Linked DNA regions of Constrictibacter sp. MBR-5. Each later gene encodes a partner of the first gene's protein in a complex. Links are inferred from orthologs where the notes say so. Each region holds a gene or a part of one and is shown on either strand. Other genes may lie near its edges.

Region 1 (10,229 bases):
ATCTGCGCACCGCCGAACCCCAGCAGGTAGGCGGTGATGATCCACTGCCGGCGGTTGTCCTCGACGATCCCCAGCGCGTCGCCGATGTCCGGCAGGGCGGGCAGCATGGAATCGATCGACAGGGCGTTCATCGCCATCAGCGCGGCGACAAAGGCGACGAATTCGCGAAACCCCATGCCGGGATGCGGGCTGGCAGACGTACCTGCAGCCGTCATCGGAAACCTCGCTTCTTGCGGAGGGTCCGGCCGTCGCTGGGGACAGCCGGTATGATCGGCGGCGCGCCTCCCGGCGGTCCGCTCGACGGCAAGCCTACCCCCGTTCGCAACGCCATGGGGCAGCTTTCATTGCAGTGCAGCATTGCGCGACGTGCGGGAACCGCGGGCCGACGGGTCCGGAACTACGGGGGGGACGTGGCGGGACGGCTCCGATCGCGCTAAACCTTGGCGGAAGGCGGCATCCGAGCCCGCCGGGAAACGCCTGGGAACGGCAAGCGAGGTCGGCGTGCGAGACGGGCCCGATCAGGGTGGGCACGTGCAGGAGGGACATCCGGTCGCCGCGCCGGGGCTGCTCTCGCAGCCCGATTTCCGCCGCGCCTGGCTCGCCGGCGCGCTGGCGCAGACGATGCGCTGGCTGGAAGTGCTGGTCGTCAGCCTGTTCGTCCTGCAGCTGACCGGCTCCGCCGGCATGGTCGCCTTCGTCCTCTTCCTGCGGATGCTGCCCAGTTTCCTGTTCGGCACCCTGACCGGCATCGTCGCCGAGCGTGTCAGCCGGCGCATCCTGCTGGGGGTCGGGCTCGGCCTGCTCTCGCTGCTGTCCCTCGTGCTCGGGACGCTGGTGGCCACCGGCAACATCGCCATGTGGCACGTGGCGCTGGGCGTCTTCCTGAACGGCACCTTCTGGTCGATGGACCATCCCGTGCGGCGCACGCTGATGGGCGAGATCGCCGGCCCGCACGCCGTGGCACGCGCCATGGGCCTCGACTCCTCCACGATGAATGCCACCCGCGCGCTGGGTCCGGCGATCGGCGGCACGCTGCTGGCGGCGATCGGGATGGAGGGCGCCTACTTCCTGGGGACGGTGCTCTTCGCGCTTGCCGCATGGCAGATCATGTCGATCGAGCGGCCGATCCGGCCGGTCGGCGGCAGCGGCAACATCCTCGCCGACATCCGCGAAGGCCTGCGCTTCATCCGCGGAAGCCGCGTGCTCATGGGCACGCTGTGCATGACCGTCGCCATGAACTTCTGGGGCCTCGTCTATATGGGCCTGGTGCCGGTCATCGGCCGCCAGGAACTCGGCCTCGGCCCGTTCGCCACCGGCCTCCTGATGGCGATGGAGGGCACCGGCGCCTTCTTCGCCGCGCTCATGATCGCCTGGAAGGTCCGCAGCGCGCAGTATCTGCGGCTCTACTTCTGGGGGTCGTGCCTGTGCGTCGCGTCGGCGCTGGCCTTCTCGCAATCCGGCTCCGCCGCCTTCTCCTTCGGCATCCTGATCGTGGCCGGCCTCGGCTTCGCCTGCTTCGGCGCGATGCAGAGCACCATTGTGCTCTCCTCGACGCCCCCGGCCCTGCGCCCGCGCGTGATGGGCGTGCTGGCCGTCTGCATCGGCGGCGGCAACCCGCTCGGCATCCTCCACGTCGGCCTGCTCGCCGACTGGTTCGGCGCCCCCACCGCCGTGTCGATCGTCTGCGCGGAGGGCCTCCTCGCCATGACCCTGATCGCCTGGCGCTGGCCCGAACTGATCCGGCCGTTCAAGCCGTGGGGCGATCAGTGAACGCTCAGTCTGCGTTCACGCAGCGGGCGATTTGATGGATGTCGGTTTCCGGCTAGTCTCGTCCCAACTCATAAGGGATCAGGGGAAGCGGGCGATGGCTGCCAACGCAGAAGCGCATGTCTATGTCGGGGCCGCCCCCTGGTCCGGCGGCGAGGTCGGCGGGCTGTTCCGGCGGAACGTCGCGGGCGGGCCGTGGTCGCACCTGACCGAAGGCCTGGACGGTGTCCGCCACGTCCAGGCGGTGACCATCCATCCGCAGGATCCCCGCACCGTCTTCATCGGCACGGCCGACGGTCCCTGGCGCAGCCGCGACGGCGGCGACAGCTGGGAACGGCTCGCCTTCCCCGAGCGCGACGTGCAGATCTGGTCCATCGCCGTGCATCCGACGCAGCCGGAGACCCTGTACGCAGGTGCCTCGCCGGTCGCGGTCTATCGCAGCGACGACGGCGGCGACAGCTGGCGCCGCCTGCCAGACCCGCCGGTGCCCGAGCGGGCCCGCATGCCCTTCGCCTGCCGCGTCATGCGCATCGCGGTCGATCCGGCGCAGCCCGACGCGGTCTACGCGACGCTTGAGGTGAACGGCGCGATCCGCAGCCTCGACGGTGGCGAGACCTGGGAAGACTGCAGCGACGCGCTGGTGACGCTGGCGCAGCAGCCGCACCTCAAGAGCCGGATCCTCAGCGACACCGACGCCGAGGGCATGCTCGACGGCCACGCCGTCTGCGTCAGCGGCGCCGCACCCGGCAGCGTCTTCCTCGCGGTCCGCATGGGCGTCTTCCGCAGCGACGACCGGGGCATCCACTGGCGCGACCTGGAGGTCGGGCGCTTCTCGCCGCTGACCTACGCCCGCGACATCCGCGTGGCGCCCCAGGATCCGAACACCTTCTACGCCTGCCTCAGCCCGGCGGCGCGCAGCGAGGACGGCTCCGTCTACCGCAGCCGCGACCTGGGCGCGACCTGGGAACGGTTCGACAGGGGCGTGAAGGCGGAGAGCACGATGATGGGCGTCGCCCTGCACGCCGGCGATCCCGACGTCGTGTTCGCGACCTCACGCACCGGCCAGGTCTTCGGCACCACCGACGGCGGCGCCACCTGGACGGAGAGTCGTCTGCCCGCGGACTGCAAGGACGTCTATGCCATCGCCGTCGGCTGACCCCGCACCCGGCCGCCGCCGGAACGCGCGCGGGGTCGACGCTTGAAGCTCGGCATCGTCTCCGACCTCCACTGCAACATCGCGGGGCTGACCCGGGCGCTGGCGTTGATGGGCGCCGTCGACGAACTCCTCTGCCTGGGCGACAGCATCTACGAATACCGCTTCTCCAACGAGGTGGTGGCGGCGCTGCGGCAGCACGGGGCCCACGTCATTCTCGGCAACCACGAGGAGGTGTTCTTCGGCCGACATGGCGAGCGCGCACGGTCGGCGGACTGGATCGACCGCGACCTGCTCGCCTGGCTGGCGGAGCAGCCGCACCGCCGTGAACTGACCTGCGGCGGGAAGCGCGTGCTGATGGTCCACTCGACGCCGTGGGAACCGCGCGGCGCCTACGTTCTCCCCACCAGCGCCGAACTCGACCGCTTCGGCGGCGCCGACGCCGACATCGTGCTGTACGGCCACACGCACCAGCAGGTCGTCCGGCGCATCGGCGATGTGCTCGTCGTCAATCCGGGATCGGCCGGCGACGCGCGCGACGCCCGCAATGGCCGCCGCCTGAGCTGCGCGGTGCTCGACACCGCCGACGAGACGGTGCGGATCATCGACTTCGACGCCTGACCGCTTCTTCCGCCGCCGCCTTGCCGAACCCGCCGGCAGCGGCGATGCTCCGGCCCTTTCGAAACGCACGAGTAGAGCCAGATGACTGAAGCCGCGCAGACTGCCGCCGCGATCGGCACCGAGAACACCGACGACGCCGCGCAGCTCGACCGGCTGCTGCGCGCGCGCTACAGCTGCCGCGCCTTCCTGCCCGACCCCGTGCCGGAGCCGGTGATCGCGCGCATCCTGGAGATGGCGCAGCGCACGGCCTCCTGGTGCAACAGCCAACCCTGGCACACGATCGTCACCAGCGGCGACGCCACCGAGCGCTTCCGCCAGGCGATGTATGAGCACGCCACGACTGGCGGCGACGGCGCTTCCGACCTGCCGCAGCCACGCGAGTATCGCGGCGTCTATCTCGACCGGCGGCGCGAGAGCGGCTTCCAGCTCTACAACACGCTGGGCATTCCGCGCGGCGACCGTGCCGGCTACCAGCGTCAGGCGATGGAGAATTTCCGCCTGTTCGGCGCGCCGCACGTGGCGATCATCACGACCGAGGAGGCGCTCGACGTCTATGGCGCGGTCGACTGCGGCGGCTTCGTCAGCACGTTCCTGTTGGCCGCGCAGGCAATGGGTGTCGCGACGGTGGCGCAGGCCGCCCTCGCCCGCTACGCGCCCTTCGTGCGCCGCCACTTCGAGATCCCGGACGACCGGCTGCTGGTCTGCGGCATCTCCTTCGGCTACGGCGACCACGACCATCTGGTGAACAGCTACCGCACCAGCCGCGCGCCGCTTACCGAAACCGTGAGGTGGATGCGCTAGACTAGCAACAATTCCTGGGCTGGCGCCCGGTTCGCCACCAGAACCGGCCTACGAAGCAGCGACGCGGGCTACCCCTTGTAGGCGTGCGGCGTGGAGCAACAGCCTCACCTGCTGGACGATCAGCAATGTCGCAGAGCAGAAACACTCAATAGGTCGGCGGCGTATAGACCCACACGACCACCGCATCGACGCTGCCGGGATTCCGGCACCGGTGCGGGCCGGGTTCCTGGAACGCGAAACTGTCGCCCGCCTCCAGGCGGAAGGTCTCGCCGCCGGCCTGGATCTCGATCGTGCCGGAGATCACGAAGCCGGCCTCCTCGCCCTTGCGGATGCGATCCTCGGCGCCCGTGCGGCTGCCGGGTTCGAAGGTGGTCAGCGTCATCTCGATCTGCCCGCGCAGGTTCGGCGACAGCAGCTCCTCCTCGATGCCGCTGCCGCCGAAGCGCAGCTTGCGGCGGTTGCCGCGGCGCACGATGAAGTCCCGCTCCTTCTCCGGCGCCATCGCGTTGCCCTGGAAGAACCAGGTGACCTGAACGTCGAGCGCCGTCGCGATCTGCTGCAGGACCGTGATCGAGACGGCGGACAGCTCGCGCTCGACCTGGCTGACATAGCCCACCGAGCGGCCGATGCGCTCCGCCAGCTCGGTGATGGTGATCCCGCGCGCCTTGCGCAGGTCGCGGACCTGCCGGCCGACCGGGATCTCCCCCGCCGGCCGCCCTTCTCCCGAAGCCGCTCGGTTGCCCGGCGACTGAGCAGCTGACTGGGCAGCTGATGAAATTTTCGCGTTTTTTTTCACGTCGGTGATTGTCGCCTGGAATTTCTTCATCGGGGAAGCTAGCGTCGCTTCGAAGCAAAAGAAGGCGGGTTCACGGCGAGAGCAAGGAATTCCGCAGAAGACGGCCGCGGAACGGGCGGCAATTGCCCGTGATCGACGGTGTGGCGAGCGGCTTGCAATGGGCTTCGCCACGGAGGCGTTGGCGACAGGGGAGGTGGACATGACAAAGTGGCTGAAGAGCGCCGGTACGCTGGCGATGATGAGCGCGGTGCTGTGGACGACCGCGGCGACGGCGGAGGCGCCGAAGCGCGGCGGCGAGCTGGTGATGCTGTCGAGCCAGGTGCCGCGGCACTTCAATCCGGCCGTGCAGTCGGGGGTCGCGACGATGATCCCGGGTGCGCAGATCTTCGCGATGCTGGTCCGCGCCGACGCGGACTGGAAGATCCATCCGTATCTCGCCGAGAGCTGGACCGTTTCCGACGACGGCCTGACCTACACCTTCAAGCTCCGCGCGAACGCCCGCTTCCACGACGGGCAGCCGATCACCGCCGAGGACGTGAAGTTCTCGATCGAGACGCAGAAGGCGAACCATCCCTTCAAGACGTCGCTGGGCGCGGTGAGCGCGGTCGAGACGCCCGACGCGCAGACGGCCGTGGTGAAGCTCAGCCAGCCGCACCCTGCCCTGCTGCTGGCGATGTCGACGTCAATCGTGCCGATCATCCCGAAGCACGTCTACGGCGACGGCCAGGACGTGAAGACCCATCCGCGCAACGTCGAGAACGTCGTCGGATCCGGCCCCTTCAAGCTCGCCGAATATCGCCAGGGCGAGTACATCGTGCTGGAGCGCAACAACGACTTCTTCCTCGACGGGCGCCCCTACCTCGACAAGATCGTCGTCCGCATCATCAAGGACGCGACCAGCCGCATCATCGCCATGGAGAACGGCGACGGCGGGATCTATCCGCTGCTCAGCAGCTCCCGCGACATCCAGCGGCTGCAGGACGACAAGGATCTCGTTGTCACCGACGAAGGCTATGCCGCGGTTGGCCCCATCAACTGGCTCGCCTTCAACACCAAGAAGGCGCCGCTCGACGACCCGAAGGTGCGGCAGGCGATCGCCTATGCCGTCGACCGAAACTTCATCATCAAGGCGCTGCACCGCGGCGTCTCGAAGGCGGCGCCCGGCCCGATCGCGCCCGAATCGCCCTTCTTCCATCCCGAGATCGCGCCCTACGACCTGAACCTGGACAAGGCGAACAGCCTGCTCGACGAGGCCGGCAAGAAGCGCGGCGCCGACGGCGTGCGGTTCAGCCTGGGCGTCGACTATCTGCCGAACAGCGACGAGCAGCAGAAGGCGCTGGCCGAGTATCTGAAGCCGCAGCTGAAGAAGATCGGAATCGACGTCCAGGTCCGCAGTTCGCCGGACTTCCCGACCTGGGCGAAGCGGGTGTCGAGCTACGACTTCGACATGACGATGGATTCGGTCTTCAACTGGGGCGACCCGGTCATCGGCGTGCACCGGACGTATCTGTGCAGCAACATCGTCCAGGGTGTCATCTGGTCGAACACCCAGCAGTACTGCAGTCCGAAGGTCGACGAGCTCCTGAACGCGGCGGGCAAGGAGCCCGACGAGGCCACGCGCAAGGATCTCTACGTCCAGTTCCAGAAGATCGTCGCCGAAGACCTGCCGATCTACTGGATCAACGTGCTGCCCTACCACACGGCCTACAGCAAGAACCTCGGCAATCCGCCGCTGACCGTCTGGGGCATGATGTCGCCGCTGGACGAGACCTACTGGAAACAGCAGTAGCCGCGAGCCGGCCCCCGTCCGCCGGCACGGCGCACGGGGGCCTCGCCAGACGGAGGATCCGAACGGCATGCAGTTCCTGACGCTGATCGGCCGGCGCATCGCCTGGGGCCTCGGCCTGCTGGTCGCAGTGCTGGTGCTGAACTTCACGCTGATCCACATCGCGCCCGGCGATCCGGCCGACGTGATCGCCGGGGAGATGGGCGGCGCCACCCAGGAGAGCCTCGCGCAGATCCGTGCCGCCTACGGCCTGGACCGGCCCTTCCTCGAGCAGCTCGGCGTCTACGTGGCCCGGGTGGCGCAGGGCGACCTGGGCTATTCCTTCTACTTCAACCGGCCCGTCACCGACCTGATCCTGGAGCGGCTCTGGCCGACAATCCTGCTGGTGGTGACGTCGCTGCTGTTCGCGGTGTTCCTCGGCACCTTCCTCGGCGTCTATGCGGCGAAGCGGCCGTCCGGCATCGTCAGCCACCTCGTCACCGTCCTCGCCCTCGTCGGCTACGCGCTGCCGGTCTTCTGGACCGGCATCATGCTGCTGATCCTGTTCGCGAGCTGGATCCCGCTCTTCCCGGTGTCCGGCATGTACGACATCTCCGGCCCGCGCGAAGGCCTGACCTACGTGCTGGACGTGCTGCACCACCTCGTGCTGCCGGTGGTGACCCTCTCGACGATCTATCTGGCGATCTACAGCCGGCTGGCGCGCGCCAGCATGCTCGACGTGCTGGGGGCCGACTATATCCGCACCGCGCGCGCCAAGGGCCTGCGCCAGGGCAAGGTGATCTACAAGCACGCGCTGCGGAACGCCGTCTTGCCGGTGGTGACCTATGCCGGCCTGCAGTTCAGCCATCTCCTCTCCGGCGCGGTGCTGGTCGAGACCGTGTTCAGCTGGCCCGGCCTCGGCACCCTCGCCTTCGACTCGCTGCTGCGGCGCGATTCGCCGACGCTCCTCGGCATCCTCTTCTTCTCGGCGCTGATCGTGATCGTGGTGAACCTGCTGACCGATCTGTCCTACCGGCTGATCGATCCGCGCATCCGTTCGGGAGCGCGGGCATGAGCGACGCCGACAGCCTCGCCGTCCCCGCGCGGCCCGTCCCCGCGCCGCCCGACGCCGAGCCGGTGATCGTCCGCGCGGAATCGCCGCTGCGCGAGGCGGCCCGCATGTTCCTGCGCAACCGCTCGGCCGTCGTCGGGCTGGTCCTGCTCACGGCGGTGGTGGCGACCAGCATCCTCGGCCCCTGGCTCTACCCGGTCGACCCGTTCGAGATGGTCTGGTCGCCGCTGGCGCCGCCGGGCGAGGAAGGCTTCCTGCTCGGGACCGACTATCTCGGCCGCGACCTCGTCGCCGGAATCATCCAGGGCAGCCGCGCCACGCTGGCCGTCGGCGGCGCCGCGGCGGCGATCACCATCTGCATCGGCGTTCTGGTCGGCGCGCTGGCCGGCTTCTACCGCGGCTGGGTGGAAGAGGTGCTGATGCGCATCACCGAGTTCTTCCAGGTGCTGCCGCCGCTGCTGCTGGCGATGGTTCTGGTCATGCTGTTCACGCCCTCGCTGGTGACGATCGCCATCGCCATCGGCGTGGTCTCGTGGACCGGCACCGCCCGCCTCGCCCGCGCCGAGTTCCTGCGCATCCGCGAACTGGAATATGTGAAGGGCGCGCGGGTCGCCGGCTCGCGCAACCGGCGGATCATCTGGCAGGTGATCCTGCCGAACGCCGCCCCGCCCCTCGTCGTCAGCGCCGCCCTGTCGGTGGGCGTGGCGATCCTGTTCGAGGCCGGCCTCAGCTTCCTCGGCCTGACCGATCCCAACGTCATGAGCTGGGGCTACATCATCGGCGCGAACCGGCCCTACATCCTCGACGCCTGGTGGGCGGTGACGTGGCCGGGCCTCGCGATCTTCCTGACGGTCCTGGCGGTCAGCCTCGTCGGCGACGGCCTCAACGACGCCTTCAACCCGAGGCTGCGCCAGCGATGAACCCGTCCGAACCGCTCCTCTCGGTCGACCGGCTGCGCGTCGAGTTCGCCACGCGCAACGGCGTCGCGCGCGTCATCGACGACGTCAGCTTCGACCTGCGCGCCGGCGAGACGCTCGGCATCGTCGGCGAATCCGGCTGCGGCAAGAGCATGACCGCCCTTGCGATCATGGGCCTCGTCCCCGACCCGCCGGGCCGCGTCGCCGGTGGCGCCATCCGCCTGCTGGGCGAGGACCTCACCCGCGCCGACGAGCGCCGGATGAGCCGGATCCGCGGCAAGGAGATCTCGATGATCTTCCAGGAGCCGATGAGTTCGCTCAATCCGGTCTACACGGTCGGCGACCAGATCGGCGAGACGGTGCGCCTGCACGAGGGCCTGGGCAAGCGGGCGGCCCGCGAGCGCGCCATCGACATGCTGAAGGCCGTCGGCATTCCGGCGCCGCAGCGGCGGGTCGACGAGTATCCGCACCAGATGTCCGGCGGCATGCGCCAGCGCGTGATGATCGCCATGGCGCTCGCCTGCCGGCCGAAGGTGCTGATCGCCGACGAGCCGACGACCGCCCTCGACGTGACCGTGCAGGCGCAGATCTTCGACCTGCTGCGCGACCTGAAGGAGCAGACCGGCACGGCGATCATCCTGATCACCCACGACATGGGCGCCATCGCCGAACTCGCCGAGCGCGTCGTCGTCATGTATGCGGGCCGCAAGGTCGAGGACGCGCCGGTCGACGAGATGCTCGGCAATCCGAGCCACCCCTACACGCGCGGCCTGATCGCCTGCGTGCCGCATCTCGAACCCGATCCGCCCCTGGAGCGGCAGCCGCTGACCGAGATCCCCGGCGTCGTGCCCTCGCTCGCCGAACTCGGCAGGGGCGGCTGCCCCTTCGTGCCGCGCTGCGGTTTCGCGCACGACCGCTGCCGGTCGGAGATGCCGCCGCCGTTCGACGTGCGCGGCCAGCATCACGCGTCCTGCTGGCTGCTCGACCCGAGGGCGGCGGCATGACCGACGCACTGCTCCGGGTCAGCGACCTGAAGGTCCACTTTCCGCTGCGCCGACGCCACCCGTTCGCCCGGCCGTCGAAGGTGCACGCGGTCGACGGGATCGACTTCGCCATCCGGCGCGGCACCACCTTCGGGCTGGTCGGCGAGAGCGGCTCCGGCAAGACCACCACCGCGCTGGCGGTGATGCGCCTCATCGAGGCGACGTCGGGCAGCATCGACCTTCAGGGCACCGACCTGCTGGCGCTGAAGGGCGAGGCCCTGCGGCTGCGGCGCCGGCACATGCAGATCATCTTCCAGGACCCCTACTCGTCGCTGAACCCGCGCGTGCGGGCGG
Region 2 (10,287 bases), on another replicon or contig:
CGTCGGCCGTCGACGTGTCGTCCGGCGTCGAGGAGCGTCCGGGCCGCAAGGATCCGGCGCGGATCGGAGCCTTCCTGACTGCTGCACGGCGCATCGGCTGATGGCCACCGCAGACCCGATGCCGGCGCCTGCGCCGTCGGAGCGTCCCGTCGTCCGCGCGCTGCCGCGCAAGCATCAGCGGATGAAGGCCGGCCACCCCTGGCTCTATTCCAACGAGATCGAGATGACGGCGGCGCTGAAGGCGCTGCCCGCCGGCTGCATCGTGGACATCGTCAATGCGGGCGGCGAGCCGCTCGGCTCGGCGATGTTCAACGCGCGCTCGCTCGTCGCGGCCAGGGCGATCGCGCGGGCGCCGGGCGTGGCGCTCGACCGTGCGCTGATCGAGGCGAAGCTGCGCGCGGCAGTCGCGTTGCGCGACAGGATCGTCGGCGTTCCCCACTACCGCCTCGTCCATGCGGAAGCGGACGGGCTGCCCGGCCTGATCGTCGATCGCTTCGACGATGTCGTGGTGGTGCAGGCGAACACGGCCGGCATGCAGCGTGCGGAAGAGGCGGTGCTCGACGCGATCGAGGCGGTCCTGGCGCCGCGCGTCGTGGTGCTGCGCAACGACAGCCCGGTGCGGACCCTGGAGGGGCTCGATCTCGGCGTCCGCCTCGTCAAGGGCGCGCTGGACGGCCCGATCGCACTGGTCGAGAACGGCGTGCGGTTTCTGGCAGACCCCAGCGTCGGGCAGAAGACGGGCTGGTTCTTCGACCAACGCGACAATCGCGCCGCCGTGGCGGCGGTCGCGCGCGACGCCCGCGTGCTGGACGTCTTCGCCTATACCGGCGGCTTCGGGGTGACGGCCGCCGTCAACGGCGCGCGCGAGGTCACCTTCGTCGACCGGTCCGACGCAGCCCTCGCCCTGGCCGAGCAGTCGGCCGGCCTCAACGGCGTGGCCGACCGCTGCCGGTTCGTGCGTGCCGCCGCCTTCACCGAGATGGAACTGCTGAAGGCGAACGGAACGGTCTTCGACGTGGTGGTCGTCGACCCGCCCGCCTTCGTCAAATCGCGCAAGGATCTGGCGGCCGGGTCGCGCGGCTATGTGAAGGTGACCCGCATGGCCGCTGAGCTGGTGGCGCCCGGCGGGTTCCTGTTCACCGCGTCCTGTTCGCACAATGTCGGTGCGGAGCTGTTCGCCGACCTGGTGCGCAAGGGCCTGGAGACCGCCGGCCGCAGCGGGCGCATCCTGCGCTCGGCGGGCGCGGGGCCGGACCATCCGGTCCACCCCTTCCTGCCGGAAAGCGCCTATCTGAAGGGCCAACTGCTGCAGTTGGATTGAAGTATCGTAGCTGGTTCCAGCGATCTCACTTCGACTGTCCTCCCCGGGCAAGGGGCGGAGCCCCGCCGACCCGGGGACCCAAGGGTGCGGCGCAGCGCTTGCCCTGGGTCCTCGGGTCTGCGCTTCGCTTCGCCCGAGGATGACAGTCGGAGAGCGGTACGGTCAGAGCGAGTGCGTTCAGGTCGTCAGGATCGCGACCGTCTGGCCTTCCTCGATGCCTTCGCCTTCCTCGACCAGGATCTCGGCGACGGTGCCGGCCGAAGGGGCGCCGACCGGGATCTCCATCTTCATGGACTCCACCATGATGATCGCGTCCTCCTCGCCGACCTTGTCGCCCACCGACACCTCGATGCGCAGGACGTTGCCGGGGATTTCGGACTTGATCTCGATCTGGCTCATTCTGGTCTCCTGATGACGAAGGGGTGGCATCGCGTACCGCGTCACGCCGCGGCCGCGATCTCCTCGAAGAAATGACAGGCCGCGCGGTGTCCGTCACCTGCGTCGCGCAGGAGCGGTTCCTCCTCGGCGCAGCGCGGCCGGGCGAAGGGGCAACGCGTGCGGAAGCGGCAGCCGCTGGGCGGGTTGATCGGGCTCGGCACCTCGCCGGACAAGCTGACGTCCTGGAAGACGGCCCTGGGCGGCGTCGTCGCGGTCGCGGCCCGCAGCAGCGCCTGCGTATAGGGATGCAGCGGCTTGCGGTACATGTCCTTGCCGGCGGCGGTCTCGACCATCTTGCCGAGATACATGACGGCGACGCGGTCGCTCATGAATTCGACGACCGCGAGATCGTGGGCGATGAACAGGTAGGTGAGGTTCAGCCGACCCTGCAGGTCCTTGAGCAGGTTGAGCACCTGGGCGCGGATCGAGACGTCGAGCGCCGACACCGGCTCGTCGAGGACGATGAAGGCGGGATCGACCGAGATGGCGCGCGCGATCGCGATGCGCTGGCGCATGCCGCCGCTGAACTCGTGCGGGTACTGGTCGAGGCTGGCGGCGGGGAGGCCGACGAGGCGCAGCAGTTCAGAGACGCGCTCGCGCAGTTCGGCCCGCCCGACCTTCTGCTGCACCGAGATCGGCTCGCCGATCAGGTCGAGCACGGTCTGGCGCGGGTTCAGCGACCCGTAAGGGTCCTGGAAGACCGCCTGAACCGACCGGCGGTAGTCGAGTTCCCGGCGCTGCGACATGTTCGCGAGATCGTGGCCCGCCACCGTGAGCTTCCCGGCGGTGACCGCCTCCAGATAGAGCATGAGCCGGCCGAGCGTGGTCTTACCGCAGCCCGATTCGCCGACGAGGCCGAAGGTCTCGCCGTGCCGGATCTCGAAGCTGACACCGTCGACCGCATGCACCACCTGCGGCGCGCCGCGCCAGGAGCGTCGCGGCTGATGGAAATGCTTCACCACGCCCTCGGCGCGGACGAGGGGGTCGGGGCTCACTGGGCGGTCTCCGGGACGCGGTCCGTGGCGTGCAGCCAGCATCGGGCGGCGCCGCTGCCGACGGGGAAGGCGGGCGGATAGGCTTCCGAGCAGCGCGCATGGGCGTGCGGGCAGCGCGGCGCGAAGCTGCATCCCGGCGGCAGGTCGCGCAGGTCGGGAATGGTGCCCTCGATCGCCTGCAGCCGCTCGCGCGTGTCGCCCATCTGCGGGATCGAGGCCAGCAGGGCACGGGTGTAGGGATGCTGCGGCTTGGCGAAGATGTCGGCGGTCACGCCGCTCTCCACGATGCGCCCGGCATACATGATGACGACGCGGTCGCAGAGGCGGCGGACGATGCCGAGGTCGTGCGTCACCAGGATGATCGAGGTGCCGAGCCGGTCGCGGATCTCGGCCAGGAGGCCCAGGATCTGCTCCTGGATCGTCACGTCCAGGGCGGTGGTCGGTTCGTCGGCGAGGAGCAGGCCGGGCTTCAGCGCCGTCGCCATGCCGGCGAGGACGCGCTGCTTCATGCCGCCGCTCATCTGATGCGGATAGTTGGAGAGCCGCTCCTCGGGAGAGGGGATGTGCACCTGGCGCAGGATCTGGATCGCGTTGGCCAGGCGCTCGCGCGCCCCCAGCGGCGAGTTGAATTTCAGCACCTCGCGGATCTGGCTGCCGACGGTGAAGACCGGATCGAGCGCCGTCATCGGGTTCTGCTGGATCATGGTGATGTCGCGACCGCGCAGCGCGCGCATCTCCTCCTGCGACTTGGCCAGCAGGTCCTCGCCGCGGAAGCGGATGCTGCCGCTCACCTGGGTGCCTTTCGGCAGCAGCCGGACGAGCGACGAGCAGAGGGTGGACTTGCCGCAGCCGGACTCGCCGACGATGCCCAGGATCTCCCCCGGCGCCACGTCGAAGGAGACGCCGTCGACGGCGCGGACGGGGCCGCGGTTCGACGGCAGGTGCGTCTTCAGGTCCTCGACCCGGAGCAGGGGCGCGGATGCGGTGGTTCCGTCCATGCGTTCAGTCCATCTGCTGGCGCGGGTCGAGGCGGTCGCGCAGCCAGTCGCCGGTGACGTTGAGGCTGAGCACGGTCAGCAGGATGGCGAGGCCGGGCATGACGGTGATCCACCATGCGACGGTCATGTAGCTGCGGCCGTCGGCCAGCATCAGGCCCCAGGAGATGGCCGGCGGCTGCACGCCGAGACCGAGGAAGGAGAGCGAAGATTCGAGGATGATCACGCGCCCCAGGTCCAGCGTCGCCAGGATGATGATGCTGTTCGTGATGTTCGGCAGCACGTGCTTCACCGCGATCCGCCAGCGCGGCTGGCCGGCGACGCGCGCCAGCGCCACGAAGTCGCGATGCTTGATCGACAGCACCTCGCCGCGGACCAGCCGGGCGTAGCGGGCCCAGTTGGTGATCGCCATGACGATGATGATGTTGGTGATGCTGGTGCCCAGCGCCGCGACGAAGCCCAGCGCCATCAGGATGAACGGCATCGCGAGGAAGGCGTCGACGACCCGCATGATGAGGGCGTCGATCGCGCCGCCGATATAGCCGGAGGTCAGCCCCAGGATGATGCCGACAGCCCCCGCGATGGCGATGGCGAAGAACGATATGAGCAGCGACAGCTGCGCGCCGTAGATCAGGCGGGACAGCACGTCGCGGCCGAGATTGTCCGTGCCGAGCGGGTAGGCGAGCATGCCTTCGTCCTGCCAGACCGGCGGCGTCAGCGAATGCAGGAAGCTGGCTTCGGCGGGATCGTGCGGGGCGATCCAGGGGGCCAGCAGTGCTGCGACGAGGAATATGACGACCATGACGGCCGCGGCGATCGGCAGGCCCTTGAAGTTGCGGCGCAGGCGGCCGGCGAAGGTCGTGCGCGGCAGCGAGGCCGAAGGGGAAGCGGGTATGGTTGCCACGGTCAGTACCTGATCCGGGGGTCGAGCCAGCTGTAGACCAGGTCGACGGCGAGGTTGATCAGCAGGAACAGCAGCGACGCGACGAGAACCGCGGCCTGGACGACCGGGTAGTCGCGGCTGTTGATCGCCTCCACCACCATCTGGCCGAGGCCCGGCCAGGCGAAGACGCGTTCCGTCACCACGGCGCCGGACAGCAGCACGCCGAACTGCAGCGCCATGTAGGTGATGATCGGGATCGCCGCGTTCTTCAGGGCGTGGCGCGTGACGATCACCCATTCCGGCAGCCCGGAGAGGCGTTCGAACCGAACGAAGTCGCTCTGCATCATCTCCAGCATGCTGGAGCGCGTGAGCCGCGCGATGGCGGCGGCGGAGTACCAGCCGAGCGTCACCGCGGGGAGGATGAGGTGGCTGAGGCCGCCCCGGCCCGAGGAGGGCAGCAGGCCGAGATCGACGGCGAACACCATGATCAGGATGAGGCCCAGCCAGAAGGTCGGCGTCGACTGGCCGACCGTGGCGAACCATCGCGCCAGCTTGTCGATCCAGCTCCCACGGCGGACGGCCGCGAGCACCCCGATCGGGATCGCGATCAGCACCGCGAGGATCATCGACGCCACCGCGAGTTCGAGCGTCGCCGGCAGCCGGTCGATCACGAGGTCGAGGGCGGGCTCGCGATAGCGGAACGAGGTGCCGAGGTCGCCGCGCAGGGCGTTGCCCATGAAGGTGAGGTACTGCTCCGGCAGGGAGCGGTCGAGGCCGAGCTGCTTGCGGAAGAACTGGCGGTCCTCCTCGGTCGATTCCGTCGGCAGCAGCAGCAGCGTCGGATCGCCCGTCAGCCGCGCGAGCCCGAAGACGATCATCGTGACGAAGATCGCCGTGACCACGGTCTGGCCCAGCCGCTTGATGATGTAGCGCATCATGTCGGAAACGATCCGGTACGCGGGGCCGGCGCGCCCCGCCCGGTCCAGGCGTGGACGGGGGCGGGGGCGCCGGCGCTGCCGTCCGCTGCGGTCACTGCTTGCTCAGCTGCCAGAAGACCGGCCAGGAGACGTTGGCGCGCGGCTTCCAGTCGACGTTCTTGCGCGCCGCGTCCGTGTTGTCGGTGGTCCAGAGGATGATCCACGGCGGGTCGTCGTAGAGCCGCGTGAAGATCTTGCGCAGGTGCTCCGTCCGCTCCTTCGGATCGACGATGCTGTTCGCCTCGTCGATCATCGGATCCAGTTCCGGATAGCTCGACCAGGAGAAGTAGCCGTCCGTGCGGATGTTGCGCGGCAGGCGGCCCATCGGGTCGTTGTTGTAGTCGGTCCAGTTCTGCCAGAAGAGGCCGTAGGTATCGAACTCCTTGGCGCCCAGCTTCGCCAGCCACGCCCCGTATTCCAGGAACTCGGTCTCGGTCTTGATGCCGACCTGGTTGAGATAGAAGGCGACCGCCTCGAGCACTTCCTTGCTCTGCGCGGCGCGGCCCGGCGCCAGGCCGAACATGCGGTAGGTCTTGGAGAAGTCGAACTTCTCCTCCTCCAGCATCTTCTTCGCCTTCTTCGGGTCGTAGGCGTAGGGCTCGCGGTCGATGTCGCAGCCGATGATGTCCTTGTGGCAGGGCCCGGTGGACTGGGTGGCGAAGCCGAACATCACCTTCTTGATCAGCGTCTGCTTGTCGACGGCGTGGTTCAGCGCCTGCCGCACCTTGGTCGAGGCGAACGCCTTGTCCGACCCGCGCATGTTCAGGACGATGAAGATGTTCTGGAAGCTCGGGCTGACCACCATCTTGGTGTCGGTCCCGGCGTCGACAGATTTCGCCAGCTGCGGCGGCAGGTTGATGGCGATGTCCGCCTCGCCGGTCTGCAGCATCGCGACGCGGGTCTGGGCGTCGGGCACGATCTGCAGCGTCAGCTTCTCGACCCCAGGGACCTGCCCCCAATGCTCCTTGAACGCCTCGAGCTGAATATTTTCCTTAATGCGGCGCGAGACGAACTTGTAGGGCCCCGTGCCGACCGGCTGCTTGCCGAAGGTCTCGTTGCCGACCTTCTCGGCATAGTCCTTCGGGATCATGTAGAAATACTCGCCGAGATTCTCGAGCAGGGACGAGTTCGGCTTGGTCAGGTGGAACTTGACCGTGAGGTCGTCTACGATCTCGACGTCCTTGATGTTCTTCGTGACGATGCTGGCGCGCGGGTTCTTGATCTCCGGATCGTTGGACCGCTTCCAGGAATATTTCACGTCCTCGGCGGTAAACGCCTCGCCGTCGTGGAACTTGACGTTCGGCCGGAGCTTGAACGTGTAGGTGAGGCCGTCCGCGCTCACCTCGTGCGACTGCGCCAGATGTGGCACCAGCTTGCCGTCGAGGTCGTGGCCGTAGAGCGATTCGAACACGTTCGAGAAGAACATGTACTCGCCGCCGCCGGTGATCTTGTGCGGGTCCCCGGTGGTGATGTCGATCCCCACGGCGGCGACGGCGTGCTGTTTGTCGGGGGTCGCCTGGGCGCCGCCGGCGACCAGCGCCGCGAGCGCGATCCCGGCGAAGACCGATCGCGAGAACACTGACATCAACTCCCTCCTTCTGGCTTTCTTGTGTGCGCCGATGTGGCGGTACCGACGTCCGTGCAGCCCCGGTCGCAGCGCGGCGATGGGGCTCGGGACGGGCTGAGACGCCCGGTTTTCGCGGCTGGCGGCATTTCCTCTCCATCGCCGGCGAGCGGCGCTGCCCGGTTGATGTCCGGACTATTGCGGCCGAACGATGACCCGAGATAAGTTGACGATCAAGTGGAAATTTATTCCACTATGCAGAATAAGAAATGCGGCTGCTGGAGCCGGCAGGGGAGACGTTCGATGAGCGAGACCGCGTCGGCAGCGCGGCGACCGGGTGGCGGGCGGCGGTTTCCGCCGCCGACGGGGGCGGACTGACGCTCATGGGCCGCACCTCGCGCAAGCTCGTCGACGCCGCCGACGGCCCGGCCGCCGGCGACCGCGGCTTCGTCAACGCGGTCGCCAAGGCCTTCGACGTCCTGCGCTGTTTCGAGGGCTATCACGTGCGCCTCGGCAACCAGGAGATCGCGCGCCGCACCGGCCTGCCCAAGTCGACCGTGTCGCGCCTGACCTACACGCTGACGCGGATCGGCTATCTGGCCTACCTGCCCGAGGACCTGAAGTACAAGCTGGGCGAGGGGGCGGCGGCGCTCGGCAGCGGCATCCTGCGCGGCATGGACTTCCGCGTCGCCGTCCGCCCCCACCTGCAGGAGCTGGCGGACCACATCCCGGCCGTCTGCGGCATGACGATCCGCGACCGCGCCGACATGGTCTATATCGAGCACGCGATCGGCCACCGCGCCGCCAGCGTCAATTCCGCCCTCGGCGCGCGGATTCCGATCGGCGCTACCGCCGCCGGGCGCGCCTATGCGGCGGCGCTGGCGCCGGCCGAGCGCGAGGCGCTGCTCTGCGACCTGCGCCACCAGGACCGCGAGCAGTGGGAACTGCTCGCCGCCTGCCTGCCGCGGGCCCTCGCCGAGCAGCAGCGCCACGGCTACGCCCTGTCGCTGGGCGAGCACATCGAGCACATCAACGGCGTCGCCGCGGCGCTCTGGTCGCCGGCGCACGCCACCCACTTCGTCTTCACCGTCGGCGGACTGGCCGCGACGATGCCCGAAGATCGCATCCACGCCGACATCGGGCCGCGCCTGCTCGGCATGCTGGCCAAGGTCCGCGACCTGCTGACCGGCGTCGAGCAGCACCGCGTCCGGCCGCTCGCCGAAACCCTGTAGCCCATCACCCAACCGCCGCCGAACCGGCACCCGCACGAGGAGAAGACATGAACTGGCAGCCCGAACTCGACGACCTCCGCCTGCGCGAGAGCATGGCCCGCGAGCTGGGCGGTCCCGACAAGGTGAAGCGCCAGCACGACGGCGGCCGCCTGACGATCCGAGAGCGGGTCGACGGGCTGGTCGACAAGGGCAGCTTCCGCGAGATCGGCACCGTCGCCGGCAGCGCCGAATATGACGAGGACGGCAAGCTGATCCGCCTGACGCCGTCCAACTGCGTCATCGGCCGCGCCACCATCGACGGCCGCCCCGTGGTCGTCACCGGCGACGACTTCACCGTGCGCGGCGGATCGGCCGACGCGACGATCAAGGAGAAGCAGCTCTACCCCGAGCGCATGGCGCAGGAACTGCACCTGCCGATCGTGCGCATCGTCGAGGGCTCCGGCGGCGGCGGCTCGGTGAAGACCATCGAGACCACCGGCCGCGCCAACCTGCCGGGCGGCCTCACGCCGTCTACACCGCAGTTCCACTACATCACCGAGAACCTGTCGCACGTGCCGGTGGTCGGGCTCGGCCTGGGGTCGGTCGCGGGACTGGGTGCGGCGCGCCTCGCCTCCTGCCACTATTCGGTGATGACCAAGGAGACGGCGGCGATGTTCGTCGCCGGTCCGCCGGTGGTGAAGCGCACCGGCCAGGACCTGACCAAGCAGGAACTGGGCGGCTGGAAGATCCAGTGCCGGTCCGGCGGCGTCGACCATGCCGTCGACACCGAGGCGGAGGCCTTCGCCTGCGCGCGGCGCTTCCTCTCCTACCTGCCGTCCTCGACCCACGACGTGGCGCCGCGCGCCGAGCGCAGCGACGATCCGGAACGGCGCGAGGAGATGCTCTTCAACGCGGTGCCGAAAGACTATCGCAAGGTCTACAAGATGCGCCCGATAATCGAGGCGCTGGTCGACAAGGGCTCCTTCTTCGAGATGGGCCAGCTGTTCGGCCGCTCGATCATCACGGGCTTCGCCCGGCTCGACGGATTGCCGGTCGCCGTGATGGCGGGCGACCCGTACTTCTACGGCGGCGCCTGGACGGCCGAGACCTGCCAGAAGGTCGTGCGCTTCGTCGACATGGCCGAGACCTTCCACATGCCGGTGGTCTACCTGCTCGACTGCCCGGGCTTCCTCATCGGCCTCGAATCGGAGAAGGCGGCGACCATCCGGCACGGCGTGCGCGCCATGGCGGCGGTGAACCAGACGACGGTGCCCTGGTGCACCATCGTCGTGCGCAACGCCTTCGGCGTGGCGGGCGCGGTGCACGCGCCGGCCAACCGCTTCGCCATGCGCTATGCCTGGCTCACGGCGCGCTGGGGCTCGCTGCCGCTGGAGGGCGGCATCGAGGCCGCCTACAGCGGCGACATCGCGGCGGCCGAGGACCCGGCGGCCAAGCTCACCGAGATCGAGACCCGCCTGAACAAACTCCGCTCGCCGCACCGCACGGCCGAGGCCTTTTGGGTGGAGGAGATTATCGACCCCCGCGACACCCGCAAGCTCCTCTGCGAGTTCGCCGACCTGGCGGCGCCGCTGCGCAAGCCGGGCCGGCGGACCTTCGGGATGCGGCCGTAAGGGCAGCGTCCTTTCGTCGGGGCGGCGCACCTAAAGCCATCTTCCCGGACGCGGCGCGCCAGCGCCGCGCGCCGGGAAGGTGGGGAGGGGGGAACCCTGTTCAGCGGGCGTTGATGAAGCGTTCCAGCTTGCCGAGGGTCTGCTGGCCGAGTTCGATCGCGCCGAAGCCCTTCGCCGTCTGGAATTCGGCGGCGGTGCTGAAGATCATGCCCAGCGTGACTTCGGTGGCGCCGCCGCGGTCCTCGAAGGAGGCCCAGGCGTCGGCGTGTTTC

The links.
Region 2: the proteins of ABIE65_RS15235 (region 1) and ABIE65_RS20280 are in contact, whole or in part, in a cryo-EM structure (PDB 8Z1Y), measured with the Escherichia coli proteins. The link is inferred for Constrictibacter sp. MBR-5 from one-to-one orthologs.

Annotation. Positions count from the first base shown.
Region 1 is NZ_JBEPTK010000006.1:263,141-273,369, forward strand. What follows is about bases 4,735-7,632. They hold ABIE65_RS15235 (ABC transporter substrate-binding protein), read left to right. Parts: upstream 4,735-5,337; coding sequence 5,338-6,927; downstream 6,928-7,632. Other genes in these bases: ABIE65_RS15230 (cupin domain-containing protein), read right to left, coding at 4,735-5,168; ABIE65_RS15240 (ABC transporter permease), read left to right, coding at 6,995-7,632. In the rest of the region: ABIE65_RS15205 (multidrug effflux MFS transporter), read right to left, coding at 1-215; ABIE65_RS15210 (MFS transporter), read left to right, coding at 532-1,770; ABIE65_RS15215 (sialidase family protein), read left to right, coding at 1,865-2,923; ABIE65_RS15220 (metallophosphoesterase family protein), read left to right, coding at 2,966-3,541; ABIE65_RS15225 (nitroreductase family protein), read left to right, coding at 3,623-4,342; more of ABIE65_RS15230, read right to left, coding at 4,488-4,734; more of ABIE65_RS15240, read left to right, coding at 7,633-7,978; ABIE65_RS15245 (ABC transporter permease), read left to right, coding at 7,975-8,895; ABIE65_RS15250 (ABC transporter ATP-binding protein), read left to right, coding at 8,892-9,896; ABIE65_RS15255 (ABC transporter ATP-binding protein), read left to right, coding at 9,893-10,229. UniProt on the Escherichia coli protein: Part of the ABC transporter DppABCDF involved in dipeptide transport. Binds dipeptides and accepts a wide range of side chains, including small neutral, bulky hydrophobic, and positively and negatively charged groups. Tripeptides are poor substrates.
Region 2 is NZ_JBEPTK010000011.1:141,864-152,150, reverse strand. Bases 2,706-5,661 are described here. They hold ABIE65_RS20280 (ABC transporter permease), read right to left. Parts: upstream 4,654-5,661; coding sequence 3,757-4,653; downstream 2,706-3,756. Other genes in these bases: ABIE65_RS20275 (ABC transporter permease), read right to left, coding at 4,656-5,570; ABIE65_RS20285 (ABC transporter ATP-binding protein), read right to left, coding at 2,751-3,752; ABIE65_RS20290 (ABC transporter ATP-binding protein), read right to left, coding at 2,706-2,754. In the rest of the region: ABIE65_RS20305 (phosphoribosylanthranilate isomerase), read left to right, coding at 1-101; ABIE65_RS20300 (class I SAM-dependent rRNA methyltransferase), read left to right, coding at 101-1,321; ABIE65_RS20295 (biotin/lipoyl-containing protein), read right to left, coding at 1,499-1,720; more of ABIE65_RS20290, read right to left, coding at 1,762-2,705; ABIE65_RS20270 (ABC transporter substrate-binding protein), read right to left, coding at 5,662-7,194; ABIE65_RS20265 (IclR family transcriptional regulator), read left to right, coding at 7,443-8,405; ABIE65_RS20260 (acyl-CoA carboxylase subunit beta), read left to right, coding at 8,453-10,015; ABIE65_RS20255 (SRPBCC family protein), read right to left, coding at 10,116-10,287. UniProt on the Escherichia coli protein: Part of the ABC transporter DppABCDF involved in dipeptide transport. Responsible for the translocation of the substrate across the membrane.